One region of the Pseudoalteromonas sp. SR45-1 genome, then DNA from elsewhere that is predicted to be linked to it. Evidence: predicted binding sites of a transcription regulator. Region 1 holds the regulator's gene; each other region holds the start of a gene.
What was found. The regulator sigma-54, encoded in region 1, starts transcription at its own class of promoters, with help from an activator protein. The targets are predictions, from matches to a motif close to GTTGGCACGNNNNTNGNNT.

Region 1 (7,913 bases):
GACATACTGGTTTTAGCCAATTTAAAAAGGCAAACACTAAGCCAAAAGTGGGCGGTAATCGTCAAAGCACACGTTAGTAATTTTATTCGCTAATAGATAAGGCTAATTGCGGTACGCGTTTTTTAGCTTTTGTATACGTAAATTAAGTCAGCTTTGCTCTTTATTATCTATATTATTGTAGGTGATAAAGAGTGAGGTTTTAGAGCCCCCTCTCTTTAGATATCCTGTGCTAAGTTTAGCTTTTTTTTAAAGCATTGATGATAACCACAAACGCAATTTAAGTGACCATAACGGCTGAATGCCGGTGAGTCCTTGCGTCATTTTATTATCTTTTAAGATTATATAAGATGGCGTGACTTGTCCCTGCCAATCGGAAAATATCTCCCCGTGTTGATCGTTAACAGTACTGAAGCTGTAGCCTTGCTCATTTAAATAATCATGCAGCTCTTGATCAGAGCCTGATTTTATCGCGATGCTCACAACAGGGTATTTATTCTCGTTTTCGAGTTCGTTTATGGCAGGGGAGGTAATACTACAAATAGGACACCAAGTTCCCCAAAAATACACAAGCGTGGGTTTATCTTGGCTCATTGCTGCTAAATTAATGTTTTGCCCTTTATAGTCGATTAATTGTAATTGAGGATTTGCTGGCATGACAGGTTGCCGCCACCAATTGACGGCGGTATAAATGACGAAAAATATAGAGCTATATACCAGTACACTTTTTAATATGGATACGCTTTTTTGTTTTAGCGTTTTTTTAGGTATGTCATTTTTATGTTTGGTATCCGTTGCCATAGCTACTGATTTACCCTAACTATTTTTGCTGTAGTTTTTTACTTTTAAAGCGTTTAATTTATATCAGCAACCATGTAGCAGTACCTAAAAAGGCGAATATACCAACAATATCAGTCACTGTGGTTAGCACCACACTCCCTGCAAGAGCAGGGTCTATATTCATTCTTTTAAGAATTATTGGAATACTTGCACCAGCAACACCTGCCACAACTAAGTTCATAAACATAGCGAAGGCGAGTACGCCACCAAGCATAAAGTCCCACTGCCATAGCGCAATAACACCCGCAATTAATAGTGACCACAAAATACCGTTTAGCGCGCCAATGGCCAGTTCTTTCATCATCAAGAAACGTTGGTTTGTTTGGTTTATATGACCTACTGCAATACCACGGATAACAAGCGTTAATGATTGGCTACCAGCAACACCACCCATAGAAGGGACAATACCGTTAAGCACAGCCAAAATAGGGAGAACATCTAAAGTGCCTTCAAAAAAGCTAGCTACAAAAGCAGCTGCAAGTGCGGTTAGTAAGTTAACTCCTAGCCAAACTGAGCGTTTTTTAGAGCTTTTTAGTACTGGCGCGAATGTATCCTCTTCATCATCAAGACCGGCTAGGCTTAATAAGCTATGCTCGGCATCTTCTCGGATTACATCAACGATGTCATCGATAGTAACACGACCGAGGAGTTGGTCGTTATCGTCCACCACTGGGGCCGATATCCAATTATGACGCTCAAATAATTGCGCTACTTCACTTTCATCCATTGAGATTGGGATAGACTCACAATCTTCATCCATTAAATCGCGGACAATTTTTTCTGGCGGATTAGTTAATAATGTACTCAGCGATAAAGCGCCTATAAAGCAGTTATGTTTATCAACAACATATAAATCATCTGTACCCTCTGGTAACTCACCACGCAGTCTAATATAACGAAGTACAACATCGAGTGTTACATCAGGGCGAATGGTCACCGTATCGGTGTTCATTAGCGCACCTGCTGAACGCTCTTGATATGACAGTGCTTGCGTGGCACGTTCACGGTCTTGAATGTCCATCGCGCTAACAACGTCTTTATAGACGGTATCTGGCAGGCTACGTAATACTTCACCTAAGTCATCGTGGCCCATGTCTTCAGTTGCGGCGGCAATGTGCTTAGGTTCCATTTGGGCAATAATGCCTAAACGAACATCTTCAGATAATTCTTCAAGAACATCACCCTGCACATCAGGATCGACCAATTGCCAAAGCAGTCGGCGAATTTTATGCGGTGATGATTCTAATAATAATGCGGTATCACAAGGAGCCGTTTTTGCGAGCATGCGCCTAACTTGAACAAATTGACCACTATTGAGTGACTTCGTCACCTGCTTTAGTTGCTGTAGTGGATAATCTTGTTCAAAAGCTTCTGGCATTGGCGTCCTTTATAAATTGTTATATTACTTTATGGGGGGAGGTGAGTTAACTGGCGTTACTAACCTATTTATTTTATATATCTGTTTTAATTGAAGCACTAGTAATGCGAATATTGTTTTTATAAAACAGATTATTCTTGTTCATTAAAGCGTTGTGCTATTAATTCTCCAACAGCGTGTAAAGCTTGCTCAGAATCAGGGCCTTTACAAACAACTTTAACTTCTTTTCCTTGGCTACTTTCAAGTAACATTAATGCAAGTACGCTATCGCCTGCTGCTTCTTTGTCATCTTGGAATAATGTGATTGTCGCATCAAATTGTACTGCTAATTGCGCAAGCACAGTAGCTGCTCTGGCGTGTAAGCCTAATTTGTTTTTTATTAAAAAGGTATCTTCACAATGCATAACTTACTCTACCTAAGCTGAACAGGTGATTATTCAGCTATATTATTTTTCTTGCTCGCGATGGCGAATTTTTACATTGGGATGTGTCATTGCAAAACTTTCACCGATAGTTTGCGCTAAATACACAGAGCGATGTTGCCCGCCTGTACACCCAATAGCAATGGTTAAATAACTGCGGTTATTTCTTTCTAAATGCGGTAACCACGTTTGTACAAATGTTTGAATTTGCCATGTGAATTTTTGCACTATGCTGTGATTAGCTAAATAGTCTTTAACCGGTTGATCTAACCCATTTAAAGGCTTCAACTCTGGTTCCCAGTGTGGATTTGGTAAAAAGCGTGCATCAAATACGTAGTCTGCTTCTTTTGGTATACCGTGTTTAAAGCCAAATGATTCAAATGTGACAATCAGTTGCTTATCTTTTTTACCTAAAATCTTTTCACGAATAGATTCAGCGAGTTGATGAACACTTAAATCAGTCGTATCTATCATAAAGTCGGCGCGAGTGGTTAATACATCAAGTAATTCTTTTTCTTTTTTGATGGCTAAATCAAGAGGCAACGAGTCTATTGATAGTGGGTGTAATCTGCGTGTTTCAGAAAAGCGTTTGATCAATGTCTGATCGTCACTATCTAAATAAAATAACGTAGGGTTTGCAAAGCCTGGTAAGTATTCAAGAATATCGTTAAATTCATCTTGTTCTTTAGGTATGTTGCGCACATCTATGCTAACAGCAATTTTATCGTAGCTATCAGACACACTGCGAACTAATGAAGGTAGTAGGTTTACTGGAATATTATCTACGCAATAATAACCTAAATCTTCTACAACGCGCAAAGCAACCGACTTTCCAGAACCAGAACGGCCGCTTATGATAATTAACTCCATTTAACACCCTTTATAAAACTATGATTGATCGACAATAACTTGGTAAAGCTCAGTATCAGATTTTGCACTGCGTAACTGTTTACAAAAATCTTTGTTGTTTAGTTTATCAGCAATGGTTGCTAGAGTCTTTAAGTGCTGCTGGTTATCGCCATCTGGTACGATGAGTGCGACAAAAATATCAACAGGGCGATTATCGATTGCATCAAAGTTTATTGGAGTTTCGCTAACGAGCACTAAAGCCAAAGGCTCTTCTGCACCGCTCATTCTTCCATGAGGAATAGCAATGCCACGTCCTATACCTGTACTACCTAATTTCTCTCTGCTCATTAAAGCATTAAGAATATCTTGTTGCGGTAAATACGGAAGTTTGTCGTGAGCAAGTTCGCTAATGAACTCTAAAATTCTTTTTTTGCTATTAAAAAGGACCGCAGCTTTGCTGCAGTCCTGGCATATAAGTGAACTTAATTTCATCATATTAGTGTCGAGCAAGCTTCTCTTTGTGTTTGATTACTTGGCGATCGAGCTTGTCGATCAACGAGTCAATAGCGGCATACATATCTTGATGTTCTGTAGAGGCAAATAGCTCAGCACCGCTTACGTGTATTGTGGCTTCTGCTTTTTGATTTAATTTTTCTACATCGAGAATGACATGAACATTATTAATATGATCAGAGTGTCTTTCAAGCTTCGCAAATTTAGTATTAATATAGTCTCTTAGTGAATCGGTTAATTCTACGTGACGACCAGTTAAGTTTAGTTGCATAAGCATTACCCTCTTAGTTTAGCGTCTTAAATCAGACTTTTACGCTGATTTGACGGTGGAATAGCAAGAGATTCGCGGTATTTTGCGATTGTACGTCTCGCTACTTTAATTCCTTGCTCAGCCAATATATCCGCTATTTTGCTATCACTCAATGGTTTTGCTGAGTTTTCTGCTGCGATTAATTTTCGGATAAGCGCACGTATTGCTGTAGATGAACATTCACCACCGTTTTCAGTACTTACATGGCTTGAGAAAAAATATTTAAGCTCAAATATACCACGGGGTGTATGCATGTACTTTTGAGTAGTTACGCGAGAAATTGTCGATTCGTGCATTTCTACCATTTCAGCAACATCATTTAAAACCATTGGTTTCATGGCTTCAGGGCCATGTTCAAAAAAGCCTTGTTGTTGCTTAACAATACAATTAGTAACTTTTAATAGCGTGTCGTTTCTACTTTCTAAGCTTTTAATAAACCATTTAGCTTCTTGTAAATGTGAGCGAATAAACTGGCTGTCGCCACTTGATTTTACAGTGCGAGACATTGCTGCGTATTGGCTATTAACACGAATTTTAGGCATGCTATCTGGGTTTAATTCGACAACCCAGCGGCCTTTAATTTTTTTAACTGACACATCAGGAATAACATACTCAGATTCTTCCCTTACAATAGTATCTGCAGGTTTTGGGTTGAGAGTATGTATTAGTGTCATTACTTCTTTAAGCTCTTCTTCTTTGAGCTTAGTTTTTTTCATTAATGTACGATAGTCGCGAGCTGCTAATAGATCAATATGCTCGGTTAAAATCATTTTCGTTTCATTAATATAAGGTGTTTCTTTATCAAATTGATTAAGCTGAATACACAAACACTCTTGTAAACTACGTGCAGCAATACCAACAGGATCAAACAGTTGGATGCGTTTTAATACCGCTTCAATTTCATCAAGTTCGACTTCGTTATCATCTTCGTTTTCTTGATTAAAGCTTTCTAAAATCTCTTCGCAGCTTAGTGTTAAAATACCTGAATCATCGACAGCTTCTACAATAGCAATAGCAATAGCTTCGTCTGTAGGGCTAAATGGCGTTAGTTGTAATTGCCACATTAAATACTCATGGAGCGTTTCAGTAGAGGCGCCTTGGTATATTGATTCGTCTTCAGGCATTGGACCTGATGAGGCTGCAGGAGCGGCACTCATGTACTCATCCCAACTGACATCCATAGCCATGTCGTCACTTAGCGTGTCTTTTGCAAGTGCTTCACCAGTATCTTGTTCGTATTCGCTCGGAGCATCATCAGCAGATGCGCTAACAGTTATGTCATCGGTATCAGCTTTTTGCTCGTTTTTACCAGCAGCGTCTTCGGAATAGTCTGCCTCTTCAACCTCTAATAGTGGATTACTGTCGAGAGCTTCTTGTATTTCTTGCTGGAGATCCAATGTACTGAGTTGCAACAAACGAATAGCTTGTTGCAACTGTGGAGTCATTGTAAGTTGCTGGCCCATGCGCAGCTGTAGTGATTGCCTCATGTATCTCTAACAATCCTTTTATGTTGTTATAATTAATACTAGCAGATGCTTAAAGACATGGCGTAAATGTTACAGCCTAAATTGCTCGCCTAAGTAAACATCGCGTACTGTTTTATCATTTAATACGTGTTCTGGAGTACCTGATGCAATCAGCTCCCCATGAGAAACAATGTAGGCTTTTTCACAAACATCAAGGGTCTCTCTTACGTTATGGTCGGTAATTAATACACCAATCCCACGATTTTTAAGATGTTCTATTATTTTCTTTATATCTAATACCGAAATAGGGTCAACACCGGCAAACGGTTCATCCAGTAATATAAATTTAGGATCTGCTGCCAGCGCTCGTGCTATTTCTACACGACGACGTTCTCCCCCCGATAATGCCATACCTTGGCTATCACGAATGTGTTGTATGCTAAATTCATCTAATAAGTTATTGAGCGTGTCTTCTCTGGCTTGTTTATTTAGTTCTTTGCGCGTTTCTAAAATGGCCATTAAGTTTTGATAAACAGTCAGCTTTCTAAAAATCGATGACTCTTGTGGTAAGTAGCCTATGCCTAATCTAGCACGACTATGCATAGGTAAAAGAGTAATATCGTTATCATCAATAGATATTTTACCTTTGTCGCTAGGAACAAGCCCTACAATCATATAAAAAGTCGTTGTTTTACCAGCACCGTTAGGGCCAAGTAAGCCAACTATACTGCCAGCTTGTACTTCAAGGCCGACGTTTTTTACAACTTCACGACCTTTATAGCTTTTTGCCAATAGTTCTGCTTTTAATGTGCTCATGGTTGACCTTTATCGCCTTTTTTACTTTTTTTAGTTTCGATCGGTACTAAAATTGTGTGAACGCGGTCAGTTGAGTTTTCATCTTTTTCGGCACTGATGAGCTGCTGCTCTATGTCGTAGGTAATGCTTTTAGCATTTATTTTTTGTCCGGCTTGCGATACTTGTGCATTACCAACAAGCGTTAAAAAACGCTTAGATACATCATAACGTACTTCGTCAGCACTGGCGCTCATAGTCGTGCCGTCTGATTGCTTTTCTTCAAAGTGCGCAGGGCTGCCTGTGGCAATTAATAATTGTTTATTATCACCAAGTTCATCACGTTTGTGTACTTCGAGGCGATCGGCTGTAATGCGGCGATTACCGTGAATAATCTCAACGTTTTTCTCAAAAATACCCACATTAGCTTTCAATTGACCTTCTTGCTTGTCGGCACTTATTGAAATTTGATTGGCAGCAGGTTGCGTGTTTTGCTCTGCAGCACTACTATTAAACGCTAGTATAAGTGTAGGAATGATAAGTGATTTTAATATTTTATTGGTCATAATATATGGTTCGCGTATGGTTAATTAGTTTTATCACTTCGGTTTTCAAGTCGGCTTCTAGGCCTTTACCGGTGATTTTTAAATTGGGTCCAGTGATAATGACGGGTTGCTCCGAACGCATTGTTAATAACTTTATATCAACCTGAATATTATCAGCATTGATTTTGTCTATCATGGCGTTATCGGTTAAATTTTTGGCAACCACATTACCTTCTAAAATTAATTGTTTATCTTCATATAATGTTGCTTCGTCTGCATTTATTTGCCACGTTTGTTGCTCGTTATATAAAGTAAAAATGGGTTTTTCAAAAAACGTGAAACCTAATTGCTGGTATAGCTCCATTTTAGCCGCAGTGACTTTGTGGCTAATTTTACCTTGCTCATCATAGGCTGTCTGTTTGAGCTCAATAGCTATGTAATCAGGCTTAGCAACAACTTCAGGCTCAGCCTGAGGCACAATATTTGTTTGTGTAAAATAAGGGTACCAAAGCCAAACCATACAGCTAATGAATAAAACGCTTAATATTATGCGCGCTGCATTCATGAACTAGTACCTTGTGTAGTCAATGCTTTACCATTTTCAAGCATGAGCAAATCGGTGAGTTCTCTCACAGCGCCAAAACCACCAGGCATTTGCGTTACATAATGTGACAAACGCTTAATAAGAGGGTGGGCATCATTTACTGCAACGGCAAAGCCTACTAACTCCATAACAGGCATGTCAGGACCGTCATCACCAATATAAGCAATTTGTTCATCGCTAAGGTTGAGTTTATCTTT
Region 2 (7,913 bases), on a different contig from region 1:
TTTGCCATCTGGAGTCATGTTAGTAAGTTCACCTTTACGTAGGCCAACTTGTTCCATAACAGAACCTTGATGCTCTTCTTGACAGTCAATAGTCACTGTTTCAAACGGTTCTTCTAGAACGCCATCTACAGTACGTAAGATAACTTCTGGACGAGAAACTGAAAGCTCGTAACCTTCACGACGCATGTTTTCAATTAAGATACCTAGGTGTAATTCACCACGACCAGAAACACGGAAGCTATCTGGGCTTGCAGTATCTTCAACGCGAAGTGCTACGTTGTGTACTAATTCTTTGTCTAAACGCTCACGGATATTACGTGACGTTACAAACTTACCTTCTTTACCACAGAAAGGTGAGTTATTTACAGAGAATGTCATTGTTACAGTTGGCTCATCAACACTTAGTGGTGGTAATGCTTCAACGTTTCCTGGGAAACAAACTGTGTCAGAAATCTTAAGCTCACCAATACCTGTTACAGTTACGATGTTACCAGCGTAAGCTCTATCAGTTTCGATACGCTCAAGACCTAGGTAGCTTTGTACTGCACCAATTTTACCATTACGTGTAGTGCCATCAGCACTGATAATAGTAACTTGTTGGTTAGGAGCAACAGAACCACGTTTAATACGACCAATACCAACTACACCAACATAAGAGTTGTAATCTAGTTGAGAAATTTGCATTTGGAAGTCACCTTCAGGATCTGCATCCGGTGGTGATACTTCTTCAACGATCATCTTGAACATAGGTTCCATGTTGTCTGATGGTTCGTCTAAATCTAGTGTTGCCCAACCGTTGATTGCTGAAGCGTAGATTACTTTAAAGTCTAACTGTTCGTCAGTCGCGCCAAGGTTGTCGAATAAATCAAAGATTTGATCCATAACCCAATCTGGACGAGCGCCTGGCTTATCAATTTTATTGATAACGACGATTGGCTTTAAGCCTTGCGCGAATGCTTTTTGCGTAACGAAACGCGTTTGCGGCATTGGACCTTCTTGAGCATCAACAAGTAATAATACTGAGTCAGCCATCGAAAGTACGCGTTCAACTTCACCACCGAAATCGGCGTGTCCCGGGGTATCTACGATATTGATATGGTAGTCATTCCAAGAAATGGCTGTGTTTTTAGCCAAAATGGTAATACCACGTTCTTTCTCAATGTCGTTTGAGTCCATCACGCGCTCTTCGTTACCGCCGCGTGTTTCTAATGTACCTGATTGCTCAAGTAGTTTGTCAACCAGTGTTGTTTTACCATGGTCAACGTGCGCGATAATCGCTATATTTCTTAACTGTTCGATGCTCATATATTTACTCAGAGAAATTAAATTCTCATTGATCCTGCAAGATCTACGCACTCATCCACGCTTTCGCGAGATGTCCCAGCATAGGATTTAAAAGGGCGCATATTATCCCTCATTAATGACATGGATGAAAGTTTATCCAATATAAATTTCAAAACTTTCTCAATACTTTTACTAAGTATCTGTTTTATATATGACAATTATATGAATTAAATTTCAAATTTTTTTTGAAAAACAGCCTTTTTGGCTATTTTGCTGATCTTTTTGGTACTCTTTTGCATTTAGGTTATGCTATTTCCGAGCGATTAAATTAGCAGCAAATTGTGCCCTGTAAATTTTGCACCAAAAAGGAAAATTTACGCACCAACATAGTGCGTTTGTACATTCCATTTTGATGCAACGATATTTTTTTAATTTATAAACAGCTAGTTATAAAAATGGCACAAAATCAGCTTAGTAAATCCCAAAGCAATTATGCAGCAATAACAAAACCCAATAGTTGGAGGACACATGTCACAATCGGTTTTAGATTTTATTAAAGAAAATGACGTTAAGTTCATTGATTTACGCTTTACTGACACTAAGGGTAAAGAACAACATGTATCTATTCCTCATCACCAAGTTGATGAAGACTTTTTTGAAGACGGTAAAATGTTTGACGGTTCTTCAATTGCAGGCTGGAAAGGCATAAACGAATCAGACATGGTATTAATGCCAGTTGCTGACTCAATCAAACTAGACCCTTTCACTGAAGAATCAACATTAATCGTACGTTGTGACGTAGTAGAGCCTTCAACGCTTCAAGGTTATGAGCGCGACCCGCGTTCTGTTGCTAAGCGTGCTGAAGATTACATGCGCTCTACAGGTATTGCAGATACAGTTTTATTTGGCCCTGAGCCAGAGTTTTTCGTATTTGACGACGTTAAATACAAATCAGATATGTCTGGTTCTATGTACAAAATTGATTCTAAGCAAGCTGCTTGGAACTCAGATAAAGAATATGCAGATGGCAACACAGGTCACCGTCCAGGTATTAAAGGCGGTTACTTCCCAGTTGCTCCTGTTGATGACTTCCAAGATTGGCGTTCAGCTACGTGTCTAGTCCTAGAAGAAATGGGCCAAGTAGTAGAAGCACATCACCACGAAGTTGCAACAGCAGGTCAAAACGAGATTGCTACTCGCTTTAATACAATGGTATTAAAAGCGGATGAAATCCAAGAAATGAAATATGTTATCCATAACATGGCTCACTTATACGGTAAAACAGCAACGTTTATGCCTAAGCCAGTTGTTGGTGATAACGGTTCTGGTATGCATTGTCACCAATCACTTGCTAAAGATGGTGTAAACCTTTTTGCTGGTGATAAGTACGGCGGCCTTTCTGAAGATGCGCTTTACTACATTGGCGGTATCATCAAGCATGCTAAAGCAATTAACGCTTTTGCAAATGCCTCTACTAACTCGTACAAACGTTTAGTACCAGGTTTTGAAGCACCAGTTATGCTTGCATACTCTGCACGTAACCGTTCTGCATCAATCCGTATCCCAGTGGTTCCATCTGAAAAAGGTCGTCGTATTGAAGTACGCTTCCCAGATCCAACTGCTAACCCATACCTTGCTTTCTCAGCAATGCTTATGGCTGGCCTTGATGGTATCAAAAACAAAATCCACCCTGGCGATGCTATGGATAAAGATTTATATGACCTACCAGCTGAAGAAGCAGCAGAAATCCCAACTGTTGCAGCATCACTTGACGAAGCACTATCTGCACTTAGCGCAGACCGTGAATTCTTAACTCAAGGTGGCGTATTCACTGACGACTTAATCGATGCTTACATCGAACTTAAATCTAAAGAAGTTGAAAAGCTTAACATGACAACTCACCCAGTTGAGTTTGAAATGTACTACAGCTGTTAATTTAGCTGTATAAAATATGTGTGTTCTCAAGCCCGCTTTGCGGGCTTTTTTAATGGTAAAATTAATCAATCTCCACTAAAGTTAAGTTACCGACAAAAATGCAGGGCTGCAGAGTGAACAACAAGATTTTATTACTATTAATTGCTTTAGGATTAAGCAATTATGGTTACGCTGGTGAAACAAAGATATACGCTTGGAAAGATAAAAATGGCGTATTAGTGTTCTCTGACACCCCTCATAAAGGTGCTAAAGAGGTAAAGCTTACCAGCCAAGATCTTAATATGCCTGCAACAAATACTGACATTTTTGACGAGCAACCCCAGCCCCAACAAGCGGCCTTTAGTATTGCCATTTCCTCACCTGATCATAACCAGACTATTCGTGAAAATACCGGCACTGTTTATGTTACTAGCCGAATAAAACCACGCTTTGAAACTGGTTTTACTATACAACTTTTTATTGATGGCAAAGCACATGGCCCAGCCAGTGACAGTTCAACCTTTGCAATAAGAGATGTAGAACGTGGTGAGCACACACTACAATTAAAGCTTTTTAATAGTAAAAACCAAGTTATTGCTATAAGTGAGCCCTGCATATTTTTTATGCACCGAAAAGGGCTAAACCTAAGTAACTAAATTGGGGCATTACTAAACGTGCAGCAGTGTATTTTACTATATAACTTGCTTGTAAATATTCACGCACTAAAATGGTGCAGCTATGATTAATAATAAAAACTTTAGCCCTGAGCTACTCGATGCTATTTGGCAAAATCAAACAACCGCTATCATGTTGCTTGATAAAAACTTCACCGTTGTCTATGCCAATACCAGTACTAGCGAACTGCTTGGCCTTGGTAACAAGCGCCTATTAGATCAGCCTTTCGATAGTCTTTTTAATTACCATTCAATCGATTTGCAGCGTATAGAACAATACTCATTAGTTGAAGGTGTAGATTGCCAGCAGCACAGAGCTGACGTGGTTTTTAGCGATTCTCGCCATGCAAAAGTAGCCGTAAGTACACGACAAATTAAGTTTGATGGCTCACTTTATATTTTATTTGAGTGGCGCCAAACCGATGACGAAATTAAGCACGACCAAGCGTCTAATCAAATGCATCAATACCAAGCAGCCCGAAATCTAATAAGAGGCTTAGCTCACGAAATTAAAAATCCTTTAGGTGGAATTCGCGGAGCGGCGCAGTTATTGCAGTATGAGGTTGATCAACAAGAAAGAGACCAATGTGCTGAACTTATCATTGAGCAAGCTGACCGATTACGCGAATTAGTAGATAGGCTTTTAGGGCCAAATCAGCTTCCGCAAAAATCGTATGGCAATATACATCAATCACTTGAATCAGTTGCACGACTAAGTACGTTAGATAATTGTTCTAACATTAGCTTGGTTAAGGATTACGACCCAAGCATTCCTGATGTATACATTGATCAAGGTAAAATTCAGCAAGTAGTATTAAACATTGTTCGAAATGCTCAGCAGGCGCTTGTAGATGGCGGTGAAATAACAATAAAAACCCGCATTAATCATCAACATCGTCGCCCAGGTAAAGCACCTAAAAAAGCCTTGTTGATCCAAATATCTGATAACGGACCAGGTATTGATCCCAGTGTACGTGAAACACTGTTCTACCCTATGATCACCAATAAAGAAGATGGCTCAGGGTTAGGACTCTCAATAGCGCAAACGCTGATAGATCAACATGATGGCTATATAGAATGTGATAGCTGGCCTGGACATACTGAATTTAATATCTATCTGCCCTTTGCAGATTAATGTTTGGAGTTTGCATGAAAACAGTTTGGCTTGTAGATGATGATGCTTCTATTCGATTTGTACTTGAAAAAGCACTAACCCGTGCAGGGTTTAACGCAGAAAGCTTTGCTAATGCGCAAGATGTATTAAGCGCATTAAAGTTTAGTCAACCTACTGTTTTAGTTTCGGACGTACGAATGCCTGGTATGGATGGCATGGCGTTGCTTGAGCTTATAGCAGAGCAAAACCCTGGGCTGCCAGTTATTATAATGACTGCCCACTCAGATTTGGACTCTGCAGTTAATGCATTCCAAAAAGGTGCTTTTGAATACCTAGCTAAGCCGTTTGATTTAAACGAAGCAGTGGCGCTAGTCGAGAGCGCATGCAGAGCAAATTCCACTAAAAAAACTAAGCGAAAGCAAGCTCCACCAAAAAGTGCCCACATTATTGGTGAAGCACCCGCTATGCAAGAAGTGTTTAGAGCGATAGGTAAACTATCGGCCTCTAGCATGAGCGTATTAATAAATGGTGAATCTGGCACAGGTAAAGAACTTGTCGCCAGCGCCCTGCACAACCATAGCCCACGTAAAGAAAATCAATTTATTGCACTTAACATGGCGGCCATTCCAAAAGAGCTTGTTGAGTCAGAGTTATTTGGCCACGAAAAAGGCGCGTTTACGGGCGCCGATAGCGTACGTAAAGGCCGCTTTGAGCAAGCCAATGGCGGTACACTATTTTTAGATGAAATTGGTGATATGCCACTTGATGTGCAAACACGTTTATTACGCGTTCTTGCCGATGGTGAGTTTTATCGCGTTGGTGGCCATCAAAGTATAAAAGTGGACGTACGCATTATTGCAGCTACGCACCAAAACCTTGAAGATTTAGTTAAACAAGGCAAGTTTAGGGATGATTTATTTCATCGTCTTAATGTTGTGCGCCTACGTTTACCTGCTCTTCGAGAGCGTACTGAAGATATAGAAAGCTTATCGCAACACTTTTTACATAAAAGCGCTAAAGAGCTACAAGTAGAAAGTAAAGTTCTGAGCCCTAAAGCGACTGAGCAATTACGTTTATTTAATTGGCCAGGTAATGTACGCCAATTAGAAAACACGTGTCGCTGGCTAACAGTTATGGCACCGGGTGAGCTTGTAAGCGAGCAAGATTTACCGCCGGAGATTCTGGATGCTTCACCAACCCAAGAAGAAGGTGATTGGCTCGATGCATTCCAACAATGGCTTAATCAAGAGCTAAAAAAAGGCAAAGAAAATATTTGGCCTGACATTCAAGCTCAACTAGAAACTCGCTTAATAAAAACAGCCCTGGCTAATTGCTCTGGTCATAAACAAGATGCTGCTATAAAAATTGGTTGGGGACGCAACACGTTGACCCGAAAATTAAAAGAGCGCAATATTAGCTGATTAAACGCTTTTAACACATTTGGTTATTGATGAAGCTAATCGAACATATTCCATTATTCAAACAAATGGAAATTATAAACAGGCTGCACTTTTTTAAAGAATTTACGCTCAGCGAGCGCCAAGTCTTATTGGAGTCGTTCGGCCTGTTATATTTAGTAAGTCAGCATCAATTTTTATTTAAGCAATACGATAACGACAAGCGCTTGTACATTGTACTTAGCGGCGCATTATTAGTATTTAAGCATAACCATTTACTAGAACTTGGCACTATAGAGCCCGGTGAATTTATAGGTGAAGGTGCCTTTATAAATAACCGAGAGCGCAGTACCAGTGCTCGCGCTAAAACCGACACCATAGTACTTGCCATTACCCCTGAAGCACTCACCCGCTTACCTAATGTTATCCGCGAAAAAATTAAAGACCGAATTATTGAAGGTATGAGCCTGCGCATTGCCAAATTAAGCGAGCATATAGAAATCCACGGTTAGAGACTGTTTATATCCCCAAGTTGATTCTAGCTGCTACCTTTGAGTTGCACTCAACGTTTATGTATAAATATATGCAGTCGGTTACTGACACGTACTTAATAAAATGGCTAAGCACACTAAAACTATATTTTTGATAAATAGCAAATCAGCTAATTTGGCTATCTAACCAAGCATCAACACTTTTGCGAGTATATAAAACTTCTTTAAATAAACGATGACGTTCAAATTCAAGTTTTGTTTTTCTCGTGGCATCACCACTAACTAAACGGCTATGGGTATCATTGAATTTTGAAATTACAGAAAAACCGCGCTCACCTTGATCAGCTTGCTTTTTTACAGAATTAGCAAGGTGCTCTCTAACATCGTCAGCAGTTAACATACCTGAATTATCTAATCCCATTAGCTCTTTTTTCATTGCTAATCTTACGCCCATTTCCTACTCCATTTAATGAAAAATATTTATTCCGCCAAAGTTTTAGCAATTAGCAGGCCATACGTAAAATTAACTGCTGCAAAGATTACTCTTCAATTGCTTCAGTTTTTTTAAAGACAGATAAAATACATAAAAACTTTCGTCGTTATTTCCCTATTACAATTAGCTAAAGTTACTTGCTTTGGTGCAAAAGTAGCTGCAAGCCTTTATACTACAGCTTGTGCGTTACCCCACCGAGAGCAAATATGAACGAAGAATACATAGAAATAGAATTAGAAGAAGAGCCGATTGAGCTCTGTAAATTATTAAAAGTACTAAACTTAGTTGAAGGTGGCGGCCAAGCTAAAAACCTAATTACTGAAGGCTATGTGGGTGTTAACCATGAAATTTGTACAATTAAACGGAAAAAATTATACAGTGGTGATGTACTAGAGTTTGATGGTGAGTTTTTTAAACTCTCACTAAGTGAAGATGCAATCCCTGTAGAAAAACCTGCGGTACAAACTCAAGCAGAGTCAAAGCAAGTTGCACCACAACCAACAAATCAACCAGCTAAAAGTAAGCGTAAGCGAACTAAAAAACCAA
Region 3 (7,913 bases), on a different contig from region 1:
ACCTAACTCGTATGCAAAAGTAGATCGCGCAGAAACAGTAACAGTCGCTGCACTTAACGAAAACGGTGAAGAATTTGTATTAGATGCAGATGAATTATTGGCTATTTGTATTCAACATGAACTAGATCACCTTCAAGGTAAGCTATTCATTGATTACTTATCTCCATTAAAGCGCCAACGTATTCGTAAAAAGCTTGAAAAAGAAGCCAAGTTTGCAGAACAGTAATAAGCACCTTAGGAAAACTCAGTGACTCAACCATTACGCATTATATTTGCCGGTACGCCGGACTTTGCCGCACGTCATTTACAAGCGCTGATACAAAGCGAACACCAAATAGTGGGTGTATATAGCCAGCCAGATCGCCCTGCAGGTCGTGGTAAAAAATTAAAAGCCAGTGAAGTGAAAGAGCTAGCGCTTGAGCACAACTTACCGGTTTTTCAGCCACAGTCATTAAAAAATGATGAAGCACTAGCTGAGCTAACAAGCTTAAATGCCGACATTATGATTGTTGTAGCATATGGCTTAATTTTACCTAAAGCTATTTTAGAAGCGCCACGTTTAGGTTGTTTAAATGTGCATGGCTCTATATTACCGCGCTGGCGCGGTGCTGCACCTATTCAACGCGCAATTTGGGCAGGTGATGAACAAACCGGCGTAACAATAATGCAAATGGATGAAGGGCTAGATACCGGCGATATGCTACATATAAGCCGCTGCCCTATTAGCACAACAGAAACTAGCGCAAGCTTATATACAAAGCTTGCTGAGCTAGGTCCAGATGCGTTAATTGAAACCATTAATAAATTAGCTAATGGTGAGATCACCCCTGAACCTCAAAACGATGAACTTGCTAACTACGCTAAAAAGCTTTCTAAAGAGGAAGCTAATATCGACTGGTCCTTGAGTGCGCTTCAAATCGAGCGAAACATTCGCTCTTTTAACCCGTGGCCAATGTGCTTTACCCAAATGGGTGGGCAAACAGTAAAGATTCATCAAGCGCAGGTTATGCTGCAATCAGGTGATCCTGGGCAAATTTTATCAAGCGACAAAAATGGCGTAGTAGTGGCGTGTGGCGAACACGCTTTATGTATTACGCAATTACAGCCGCAAGGTAAAAAACCAATGGCAATTAACGACTTTTTAAATGGTCGTAGTGACTGGGTTACTCCTGGCACAATATTAGGCGAAAACAATGAGTAATGTTCCAAACGTACGAGCGCTTGCCGCTGAAACTTTATATAACGTAGTTGATAAAGGCGCATCGCTTAATCAAGAACTTCCATTTGCAAGCCAAGGCTTGCCGCCTAAAGATAAAGCGTTGCTACAGCAAATTTGTTATGGCGTTTTACGCTACTTACCAAGCCTTGAAAATTACTGCCAACACTTAGTAGAGCAGCCATTAAAAGGTAAACGTAGAATATTTCAGTTTTTATTATACGTAGGTATTTATCAACTGCAGCATATGCGCGTACCACCTCATGCTGCCATTTCAGAAACGGTTAACGCACTGGCTCAACTACGCGCTTTAGGATTAAAAGGACTGATAAACGCCATTTTACGTAGCTTTCAGCGTCAACAAGCTGAGCTTGAAGAAAAAGCGAAGCTTATTCCGGTATGTTTATACAACCATCCAAATTGGTTTATTAAACAGGTGCAAACAGCCTACCCAGATAGCTGGGAAGCACTACTTGAAGAAAACCAGCAACAAGCGCCAATGTGGCTTCGTGTCAATCAAGCCCAATTTAGCACGCAAGAATACAGTGACATGCTCAGCGCTAACGATATTGAACACACCTTAAACCCTGATTTTATTGATGGGATTAAGCTTACCAAACCACGTGATGTATTTTCGTTACCTGAGTTTGATACAGGTGCATGTTCAGTACAAGATGCTGCAGCACAGTTGGCAGCCCGCTTTTTAGAACCTAAAGCAGACGACTATATTTTGGATGCCTGCGCAGCCCCTGGCGGTAAAACATGTCATATTTTAGAGCTTGCTGATGCTGATGTACTTGCACTTGATAGCGACTCAACTCGCCTTGAACGTGTTAAGCAAAACTTAACTCGTATTGGCTTAGGTGCAGACCTACAATGTGGCGATGCATCGCAACCACATACCTGGTGGGATGAAAAATTATTTGATCGTATTTTACTTGATGTGCCTTGTTCGGCCACTGGCGTAATTCGCCGTCACCCTGACATAAAATGGTTACGTCGCGCATCAGATATCGAAGACTTAGCCAAGTTACAAAGCGATATTCTTGATAGCATTTGGCCACTGTTAAAACCAGGTGGCACATTGGTATATGCTACGTGTTCAGTTCTTCCACAAGAAAACCAACAGCAAGTTGCTAAGTTTTTAGCTAATAACGATGATGTAGAACATATACCTCTACACGAAAACGATACCGTAACAACGCCAGGTTTGCAGTTACTGCCCGGTGAAAGTGATGGATTTTATTACGCTAAGCTAGTTAAAAAAGCCTAATAGCCGTACACTAAATAGTTAGCCATTTATGAAACATTAAATGGCTATTTTTTTAATTAAATTATGATCAATACCACGGGTAAATAATGAAAATAATTATACTCGGTGCCGGGCAAGTTGGTGCTACGCTTGCTGAAAACTTAGTTGGCGAACAAAACGAAATTACCGTTGTTGATATAGACGGTAACCGATTACGTGAACTTCAAGATAAGTACGACTTACAAGGGGTTATGGGCCACAGCGCGCATCCTGATGTATTACGCCGCGCAGGTGCTGAAGATGCCGACATGATTATAGCGGTAACCAGTTCAGATGAAGTGAACATGGTTGCATGCCAAGTGGCATACAGTATTTTTAAAACGCCTACTAAAATTGCTCGTATTCGCTCAGAGCAATACTTAAAATACCGCGAAAAACTTTTTCAAAACGATGATTTACCAATCGATCATTACATTGCTCCCGAAGCACTGGTCACTAAGTATATTCGCCGTTTAATTGACTACCCTGGTGCTCTGCAAGTATTGCAGTTTGCTGATGGCATGCTCTCGTTAGTAGCCGTAAAAGCTTACTATGGCGGTTTACTTGTAGGTTATGCGTTATCTGCACTTAAAGAACATATTCCTAATGTAGAAACTCGTGTTGCCGCTATTTATCGTCAAGGTAAAGCAATAAAACCATTGGGTACCACCGTTATTGAAGCCGATGACGAAGTATTCTTTATTGCCGCTACAAAACATATACGCGCAGTAATGAACGAGCTACAAAAACTTGAGCGTTCGTACAAAAAAATTATGATAGCTGGTGGCGGTAACATTGGGGCAGGCCTTGCCCGCTCACTTGAAAAAAACCACACCGTTAAACTAATTGAACGCAGTAAAGAACGTGCTGAGCAACTCTCAGAAATGCTCGATAACACGGTCGTTTTTTGTGGTGACGCATCTGATCAAGAACTGCTCTCAGAAGAGCATATTGAACAAGTAGATGTGTTTATTGCCGTAACCAATGACGATGAAGCAAACATTATGTCGGCTATGCTTGCAAAACGTATGGGCGCACAAAAAACCATGGTGCTTATCCAGCGTGGAGCTTACGTTGATTTGGTACAAGGCGGCGAAATAGACATTGCCATATCGCCACAACAAGCAACTATATCAGCGTTATTAACGCACGTACGCCGTGGTGATATTGTTAACGTGTATTCACTGCGTAAAGGCGCAGCAGAAGCCATAGAAGCGGTAGCTCATGGTGATGAAAGCACATCTAAAGTGGTTGGTCGTGCGATTGCCGACATAAAACTTCCTGCGGGTACAACTATTGGCGCAATAGTACGTAATGACGATGTACTGATAGCCCACGATGATACAATTATTATGTCGGGCGATCATGTCATCATGTTTTTAATCGACAAAAAACATATTACCGTTGTAGAAAAACTATTCCAAGTAAGTGCTATATTCCTTTAACTAGTTACGCTAATTAGTTAATTTAAAATACAAAAAAGCCGCTGACTAAGGCGGCTTTAGTGGAGTATCTTCGAATATTGATTACTGTACCTTTGAAAACTCTTCTTTAGAGATTTCACCATTTCCATCAGTATCTAAATCATCAAAAATCTTTACAAGCTGAGGGTTAACCTTCGCTTCTTCCATTGTAATCGCACCGTCGCCATCTGCATCAAAAGAGGCAAAATCTACTGCAGCATATGCTGCTGATGAAGATGCTAAAACGATAACTGCAAGTGTTGTATTGAATGTTTTCATAATAATATTCCTAGTAATATGGGAAGTCCTTTTCAAAGATCCCTGACTGTGAAAAATGTTTAATCTGAAAAAAGATTAGTAATTAGCGAATTCTTCTTTAGAAAGCTCGCCGCTACCGTCGGTATCTAGCTCAATAAATTCAGCCATTAAATCGGTATCGACAGCCGCTTCACTTGGGCTAATTGTGCCGCTACCATCGATATCAAGGCTGTCAAAATCTGATGCTGCAAATGCAGCTGAAGAAGATGCTAGTACTATAAGTGCTAATGCTTTATTTAAATGTTTCATAACTTAATCCTTCAATGTTCTATCAAAAAAATTGCTTCGTTTAACTTAAAACGTAATTTTTCACTTCCTTGTTATCCTCTTTCGTAAGCTCCCTTGCCTACTTAGGTTGTCTTTGGCAACTCAGGATAAATACTTTTTAATTAAGCTTCTGAAAATTCTTCTTTTGATAACTCACCATTTTGGTCAGTATCAAGCTCAGAAAACATGCTCATTAATTTTGCGTCTACTGATGCTTCTGCTTGGCTAATTGTGCCACTGCCGTCTACATCAAGTGTGTCAAAATCTGTTGCTGCAAAAGCGGCTGAAGAAGATGCAATAGCGATAAGTGCTAAAGTTTTATTAATGCTTTTCATAATATGTATCCTTCAAATTTATGTGTGTGCGATTAAGTGTTTCACTTTGAATCACGATTTCGTTCAGTACACCCTGACTATTACAACTTAAATGCCAACATTGAAAAGCCATTAACTTTCAACAAGTTAAAAACAAAACATACAATAAGTAGGAATTTTCAGAGTCATTACTGTTGCCTTTTCGCAACACGCTTTAGAGGTGAAAAACTAAAGTCATTAAAAACAACTAGTTATGTTTATATAAAAAGATACATTTTAAAATGTAGAGCTATAAAAGGAGGGATTTTAAAAAATAATTAAGGTTAATTTTAACGAAGTAGCTATAACAACAAAAAACAAGCCATAACAAAAAATACGTAAAACATTGTTTTATCTGAATAATATTTTTAATTATATAAAAACAAAAAAACACTTTATAAATACTCACGTAAAACGACATTTTGTTGCAAATAAGCGAAAAACGATTTAGTCAACGGTGGGCTCAAGCGCAGATGGGTCTATAAAATGCTCTTTCATAAAGGTTTTCATTTCATCCTCGCTTGCTAGTAGCTTAATTCCGCAGTGCACACCTGCGACATGCTCTTTAACACTGCAAATTTCACCTTCAAAATCTTTATCACTACTATTGAGTACGACAGTGCATTGCATATCTTTAATACCTTCAGCTTGCTGATCGCCTCTAATATCAAACATTACACCAGTGAGTGAAATGTCTTTAATAAGGCCTTCAAGCACTCTATCGTCACTTAGTTTTAGCTTTGCAGGTAACAAGGTAGGTATGCGTGTTTGCGAGCGTAGCGCAAATAGCTGCACTTGCTTAGGAAAATTAATAAAGACGAGTTTAGCGGGATGAGAGGCTACTGACATAATTTGCTGGCGAAACGCAATAACTTGCCCGCCACTGCCTTCAATCAGTGCTCTTACAACAACCATTACACCATCACGTAAATAGTCACTCGCTGCAGGTAAACGCTTAGCATTGGGATAATTTAAAATAATAAACTGTTTATCGAGTAAACCAACTAATTCAGTTTTAACACGCTTACTGCTTGTAGGTGTTAATATTTCTAGGTCAACTAAACTGCCTACACCTATATGCTTTAGCTTTTCTAAATTTGTTGGCATATCCCTTTTTCCAATATTTTGTAATTTAAAACTTAAGCCGCTCGTTTATCCACGCCAAAAAGTAGGTGTAAATAACACTAATAAAGTAAATATTTCTAGGCGACCAAACACCATTGCAATAGTAAGCAACCATTTAGCACCATCGGTTATAGCACCATAATGCGACGCTACATCTCCTAAGCCAGGCCCTAAGTTATTTAAACAAGCCGCAGTGGCTGAGAACGCAGTTATGTTATCCATACCCGTGCCCATAAGCGCTAACATGATAATAATAAATACAAGCGCATATGCAGAGAAAAATCCCCACACGGCTTCTACTACTTTGTCTGGCAACGCCTTACGACCCAGCTTGATTGAATATATAGCCCGTGGGTGCACTAAACGATTGAGCTCACGCACGCCCTGCAAATAAAGTAAAAATACGCGCACTACTTTCATACCACCACCGGTAGAGCCTGCACAGCCACCAATAAAGCTCGAAAATATAAGTAAAATAGGTAAAAACAAAGGCCATGTTGAAAAGTTATCAGTAGCAAAGCCTGCTGTTGTACTCATTGAAACAGCTTGAAATAACGCCTGATCGAGGGTTTCATCGCCATTAGCAAATATTTCGTTAGAGGAAAGTACGGTAAAACAAATAACCACCAGCGCTAATTGAATACACAAAAACACCTTAAACTCTGGGTCTCTAATATAAACTTGTATATTTCGGCTCGCCACTGCGGCGTAATGCAGGGAGAAGTTAACAGCGGCAATAATTAAAAAGAACACACAAATAAAGTTAATTACAGGGCTGTCAAAGTGCCCCATGGAGGCGTCGTAAGTAGAAAAACCACCTATCGCCACCGTTGAGAATGCATGGCATATAGCATCAAACCACTCCATTCCCGCAGCCCAATAAGCCAGCATACAAGTAATAGTCAACGACACATAAATATACCAAAGGTGCTTTGCAGTATCGGCAATTCGCGGGGTCATTTTAGAATCTTTTACAGGCCCTGGTATTTCAGCGCGGTACAACTGCATACCACCAACACCTAGCATTGGGAGTATAGCAACAGCGAGTACGATTATACCCATACCGCCAAACCACTGGAGTTGCTGGCGATAAAACAATACCGACTTGGGTAAATACTCAATACCGGTAAGCACCGTAGCGCCGGTGGTTGTTAAGCCAGAAAATGCTTCAAATACCGCATCGGCGAGCGATAAGTTAGGTTCTTGTAAAAAGATAAGCGGCAAGGACGCAAACGCCCCAAGTACCAGCCAAAACAAAACAACAATTAAAAAGCCTTCACGTGCTTTTAAATCACCGTTTTCATGGCGGTTTGGGTAATAAGCCATCATGCCAATAACAACACTAAAGATAAATGCTAAAACAAAAGGAACACCACCACCGTCTTTGTATATTAAAGACACCAGTGCCGGAGGCACCATGGTAATACTAAACAGCGCAACAAGTTGGCCAAGAATTTTTATGATGGTACGAAATTGCATTTAGCTTGTCGCTTTTATTATTAGTAAATTCAGGCTGAGTAGTATCAACCAAATTAAATAGGGTCAGTATGCATTATATGCAATTTGTGTAGGTTATTACTCTTTAATAGTTAACTCAACTGCGCCGTGACTTAAATCAAAAATATCTTTGATTGCTTGCTGAGCTTCACGGCTATCGATTGTAATCACCCACTCAATATTAGCAGTAAATTGCTTATCAATATTAAGCACTTGATACTTTGTTTTTAATAACTGCTCAATCGCGCCTTGCATGCTGTACTCACTACTCCCAGTAATTTCAACGCTGGGAACTTTAAGCACCGTTTGCAATTTTACTAGTGCATTATTTAATGAGCCACCATAAGCACGTACTAGCCCGCCGGTGCCTAATTTTATGCCGC

Region 2: the regulator sigma-54 is predicted to act here: its motif matches at 1,739-1,757, upstream of glnA (glutamate--ammonia ligase).
Region 3: the regulator sigma-54 is predicted to act here: its motif matches at 4,971-4,989, upstream of H5089_RS18780 (EF-hand domain-containing protein).

Annotation. Positions count from the first base shown of each region.
Region 1 covers NZ_JACJDR010000002.1:62,950-70,862, forward strand. Annotated here, with positions in the region: gene H5089_RS02670 (YgiQ family radical SAM protein) at 1-77, shown strand, start outside; gene H5089_RS02675 (protein disulfide oxidoreductase) at 247-654, opposite strand; gene mgtE (magnesium transporter) at 857-2,215, opposite strand; gene H5089_RS02685 (HPr family phosphocarrier protein) at 2,347-2,619, opposite strand; gene rapZ (RNase adapter RapZ) at 2,662-3,507, opposite strand; gene ptsN (PTS IIA-like nitrogen regulatory protein PtsN) at 3,526-3,978, opposite strand; gene hpf (ribosome hibernation promoting factor) at 3,983-4,270, opposite strand; gene H5089_RS02705 (RNA polymerase factor sigma-54) at 4,297-5,796, opposite strand; gene lptB (LPS export ABC transporter ATP-binding protein) at 5,866-6,591, opposite strand; gene lptA (lipopolysaccharide transport periplasmic protein LptA) at 6,588-7,133, opposite strand; gene lptC (LPS export ABC transporter periplasmic protein LptC) at 7,123-7,677, opposite strand; gene kdsC (3-deoxy-manno-octulosonate-8-phosphatase KdsC) at 7,674-7,913, opposite strand, start outside.
Region 2 covers NZ_JACJDR010000013.1:33,342-41,254, reverse strand. Annotated here, with positions in the region: gene typA (translational GTPase TypA) at 1-1,305, opposite strand, end outside; gene glnA (glutamate--ammonia ligase) at 1,813-3,219, shown strand; gene H5089_RS13940 (DUF4124 domain-containing protein) at 3,333-3,854, shown strand; gene glnL (nitrogen regulation protein NR(II)) at 3,937-5,007, shown strand; gene ntrC (nitrogen regulation protein NR(I)) at 5,022-6,407, shown strand; gene H5089_RS13925 (cyclic nucleotide-binding domain-containing protein) at 6,437-6,895, shown strand; gene H5089_RS13920 (hypothetical protein) at 7,041-7,328, opposite strand; gene H5089_RS13915 (RNA-binding S4 domain-containing protein) at 7,574-7,913, shown strand, end outside.
Region 3 covers NZ_JACJDR010000024.1:5,513-13,425, forward strand. Annotated here, with positions in the region: gene def (peptide deformylase) at 1-226, shown strand, start outside; gene fmt (methionyl-tRNA formyltransferase) at 248-1,201, shown strand; gene rsmB (16S rRNA (cytosine(967)-C(5))-methyltransferase RsmB) at 1,194-2,489, shown strand; gene trkA (Trk system potassium transporter TrkA) at 2,576-3,952, shown strand; gene H5089_RS18770 (EF-hand domain-containing protein) at 4,034-4,249, opposite strand; gene H5089_RS18775 (calmodulin) at 4,325-4,537, opposite strand; gene H5089_RS18780 (EF-hand domain-containing protein) at 4,678-4,890, opposite strand; gene H5089_RS18785 (flagellar brake protein) at 5,356-6,015, opposite strand; gene H5089_RS18790 (TrkH family potassium uptake protein) at 6,061-7,512, opposite strand; gene H5089_RS18795 (YigZ family protein) at 7,609-7,913, opposite strand, start outside.